Regions from separate parts of the Shewanella alkalitolerans genome, predicted to be linked through region 1. Evidence: predicted binding sites of a transcription regulator. Region 1 holds the regulator's gene; the other holds the start of a gene.
The links. The regulator sigma-54, encoded in region 1, starts transcription at its own class of promoters, with help from an activator protein. The targets are predictions, from matches to a motif close to GTTGGCACGNNNNTNGNNT.
Positions count from the first base shown of each region.

Region 2: K0J45_RS00260 (formate dehydrogenase accessory sulfurtransferase FdhD) is a predicted target of sigma-54. The motif match lies at 1,120-1,138, and genes of this name have one in related genera.

Region 1 covers NZ_CP080422.1:3,914,984-3,917,187, reverse strand. Annotated here, with positions in the region: gene hpf (ribosome hibernation promoting factor) at 1-191, opposite strand, end outside; gene K0J45_RS16955 (RNA polymerase factor sigma-54) at 222-1,709, opposite strand; gene lptB (LPS export ABC transporter ATP-binding protein) at 1,844-2,204, opposite strand, start outside.
Region 2 covers NZ_CP080422.1:64,729-66,932, reverse strand. Annotated here, with positions in the region: gene K0J45_RS00270 (DUF3306 domain-containing protein) at 1-409, opposite strand, end outside; gene K0J45_RS00265 (DUF3305 domain-containing protein) at 409-879, opposite strand; gene K0J45_RS00260 (formate dehydrogenase accessory sulfurtransferase FdhD) at 1,174-2,019, shown strand; gene K0J45_RS00255 (substrate-binding domain-containing protein) at 2,043-2,204, shown strand, end outside.

The DNA of each region.
Region 1 (2,204 bases):
GTTGCGAACACTTCTCCGCCACGGAGATGTAACTTTGCCTCAACCTTCTGTTGCAACTTTTCGACATTTAATACAACGTGCACATTATTGATCTGATCGAAATGACGTTCAAGCTTTGTGAATTTCTCTTCGATGTAGCTTCGTAGAGATTGGGTGATCTCGATATGGTGCCCAGTCAGGTTTATTTGCATAAAGATAGTCCTCCAGTTTCCAGGTTTGTTTTATAAGCTCTTGCGCTGATTCGAGGGCGGTATAAGCATTGCCTCGCGATACTTGGCAATGGTGCGTCTAGCCACCTTAATCCCCTGTTCGGCCAAGAGTTGAGCCATCTTGCTGTCGCTCAATGGCTTTTTCTGGTTTTCCGCAGCAACCAGCTTCTTAATGAAGGCACGTATTGCTGTTGAAGAGCACTCTCCGCCATCGTCGGTACCGACGTGACTGGAGAAGAAGTATTTGAGCTCGAAGATCCCTCTCGGGGTATGCATATATTTTTGCGTGGTCACACGTGAGATGGTGGATTCATGCATCTCCACCGCCTCGGCGATGTCGTTCAGTACCATGGGCTTCATCGCCTCTTCGCCAAATTCGAAGAAGCCTTGCTGGAAGTCGACGATACAGTTGGTCACCTTGAGCAGGGTCTCGTTGCGACTCTCAAGGCTCTTGAGGAACCATTTGGCTTCCTGCAGGTGGCCGCGAATAAACTGGCCATCCGCTTGACTCTTAGTGCTGCGGGCCATGGCGGCATACTGCTGGTTGACGTTGATCTTGGGCATGCTGTCTGGGTTAAGCTCGACTACCCAGCGTCCCTTCTTCTTGGTGACGGTCACATCCGGGATCACGTACTCGTCGCGGCTGGCGGTGATGGCGAGGCCTGGACGGGGATTCAGGGTCTGGATCAGGGCGATGGCATCCCTCAGTTCATCTTCCTTGAGCTTGGTCTTGCGCATCAGCAGACGGAAGTCGCGTCCGGCGATGAGATCCAGGTGTTCTTTGATCAGCATGCGGGCGTTGGCTATGTGCGGTGTATCGTCGCTGTACTGGGCCAGCTGGATCGTCAGACATTCGCTGAGGTCGCGGGCCGCCACACCAATGGGGTCGAAGTGTTGTACCCGTTTGAGTACCGCCTCGACCTCGTCGAGTTCGATCTCTGGGTCGCCCATGGCCTCGAGAATATCTTCGCAGGTCTGGGTCAGGTAACCGCGCTCGTCGATGGCGTCGATGATGGCGGTGGCGATGGCCAGGTCGTTATCGGAAAAAGGGGTCAGGTTCTTCTGCCATTCCAGGTGTTCGTATAGACCTTCGCTGGTCTCGCCCTGAAAAGGCATGTCGTCGTCGCGCATGGCGCCCGAGCTTGAGTTTGGTGAGGCGGTGTAGACCTCATCCCAGGTGGTATCCACCGGCAGCTCGTCTGGCATTGAGTCTTGAGTCAGGGCGTCTGAGGTCTCGACCCCTGAATTATCCTGGCTCGAATCCAGCTCTATCTTGTCGTCGTACTTGTTGTCGAAGCTGTCGCTGACGCTATCGTCTTGCAGCTCGATGCTGGCGCTCTCCTGCTCTTCATCCAACTCCAGTAGCGGGTTGGATTCTAATGCCTGCTGGATCTCCTGCTGCAACTCTAATGACGACAACTGCAACAGACGTATGGCCTGTTGTAGCTGGGGCGTCATGGTGAGATGCTGACCCATTTTGAGCTGAAGTGACGCTTTCATCGTACTGCTATTCCCTTGTTTCTAATTATAAAATGAGAAAGCTCTGGCTATATGTGCCGGACAAATATATCGGATAGTGCCTAAAGCCACAATTAACGCATGGTTTTTCCTCTGTGGCCCCATTATAAGATTAACTATAGCTTGAATTGTTCACCTAAGTACACTGCTCGTACTTGCTGGTTGTCTAAGATTTCGGCGGGTGTGCCCTCGGCGATCAGATTACCATGGCTGACGATATAGGCTTTCTCGCAGACGTCTAATGTTTCGCGCACGTTGTGGTCGGTGATCAACACCCCCAGGCCGCGATTCTTAAGCTGCTCGATGATCTTCTTGATGTCGATAACCGAGATGGGATCGACCCCGGCGAACGGCTCGTCGAGAAGAATAAACTTAGGGTTGGCGGCAAGCGCCCTGGCGATCTCCACCCGGCGACGTTCACCGCCCGAGAGCGCCATGCCGTGGCTGTCACGGATATGGGTGATGTGAAACTCTTCC
Region 2 (2,204 bases), 680 kb from region 1:
CCTTCTTGGCTAACTCGGCCGATACCTCGGCGGTCAACTTGGGCTGATCTGTATAGTCCAGGGCATATTCCAGCAGGCCATCGATCTCGTGATAGTGTGGCTGCTTCCAAAGCGCCCTCAGGGCCGCCGTCTTGGCATCAGGATCGACGTTGTCGGCCATGAAACTGGCGAAGCTGCCACCCACCTCTATCTTCTCGGGATCCGGCAGGTCCTCGGCGGTCAGTATCTTCTTCTCTTCGGGAGCGACTTGGTCGCTAGCTTCGACACCATCCGCACCTTCGGCCTCAAGCGATGGCTCGACCGGCGTTTCCTGGGCCTGTTCGGCCAGACGCGCCGCCTCTTCCTCGGCCTGCACCTGTTGGCGACGCTGGGTCCAGCGTGCGAAGAGTCCGCTTGGCTTATCACTCATCAGGACACTAGCCCCCTATCCGGATTGGTACTCGGCCCCTCGTTCTTACGGCGATTGACATGCTTGCGCCTATGGGCGCAGATCTCCACCTCGCCGTGACGGGTGATGAAGGCCTCTATCCAGCAGGCGATCGCCTTGGGCATGGGGAAGTTCAGCACTGGGGTGTCACCCTCCAGGCAACCGGCTGCGACATTTTGGTCGGCCGAGATATAGGCGGGCACCCAGGTGCCATCTTCCAGCTCGTCGCACACCACGTAGAGCATGGCGTTGTCCATATCCAGGTTGATGCGATAGCTGCCGCGCTCATCTTTGTAGAGTTCAAGCATCACTATGTGGGCCCCGGCAGGCGCGGGCTGAGTGGCGGGAACTATCTGATCTAATTCCCAACTTTCAGCGGTCCAGCGCCCCATCTGTTTCTCCACCTTTTTCAGTGAGACATACATGGGCCATTGACTTTCGGTATGTTGCATTGCGTCTCCGTTTTGCCTAGCAGGCCGGCGTATTGCTGATTCGCCGGGCATTGGGTTAGCGATAGACCTAACAAAGCAATTTACATGCCATCGCTAGAAGGGGAATAGTTTGAACTGGATCATCAAATCCCTAACAAGCGTAGGACAATTTGTCCTAAAAGCCATTTTGGCCGGGACAGAAAAGGGCGACATCGCACAAAGTCGACGCCTGGATCACGCATTTACACTCGAAATCCTTGCGTAGGAACGATACTTGCTATGCTCAATGCGCCCCAATGCAACAAGACGAGAGCAATGACAAGTTTCAAACACCCCACACTGGTCAAGACCCAAGCTGATGCCCCGCTCACCATGGCGGTGAAAGCCATCAACGAGCAGGGCGAAGTAGTCGACAAATATATCGCCTGCGAGCGCCCCCTCACCCTCTACCTGAACTGGCGCCCCATAGTGACTCTGATGACACTGGGTGCCCGTCCCGAAGCGCTGGCACTGGGCTATTTGAAGAACCAGGGCTTCATCAGCGACGTCCATCAGCTCGAGTCTGTGATTGTGGATTGGGAGGTTAACTCGGCGGCGGTGATCACCAAGGAGTCGACGGCGCACCTGGAAGAGAAACTGGCGGAGAAGACAGTCACCACAGGTTGCGGCCAGGGCACTGTCTATGGCGGCTTCATGGATGGCGTCGAGGATATTCGCCTGCCCACGCCGCAGCTGAAACAGAGCATGCTCTACAGCCTGCTCAATAACATCAGCGCCTACAACGAGACCTATAAGAATGCCGGTGCAGTGCATGGCTGTGGCCTGTGCGAGGGCGATCAGATCATCGGTTTCGTCGAAGATGTCGGCCGTCACAACGCGGTCGACACCCTCGCCGGCGAGATGTGGCTCAAGCAACAGGGCGGCGGCAACAAGCTGTTCTACACCACAGGGCGTCTCACCTCAGAGATGGTGATCAAGGTGGCCAAGATGGGCATCCCCGTCCTGCTTTCGCGCAGCGGTGCCACCCAGATGGGGCTGGAACTGGCCCAGAAGCTAGGGATCACCATGATCGCCCGCGCCAAGGGGCGCCACTTCCTCATCTATCATGGTGCGGAAAATATCGAATTTGATGCCACACCGCCGAAGCGTAACCTAGGTTAACGGAGAAGGTTAAAGGATTATCCATGACTGAACCCAGCGAACTCGTCTACATGAGCGCCAAACAGGTCGCCGAGTATCTCGACCTGAACGAGAAGAAGGTCTACTCCATGGCCAATGACCGCATTTTGCCCGCCACCAAGGTGACGGGTAAATGGTTGTTTCCCAAGATTTTGATCGACCGTTGG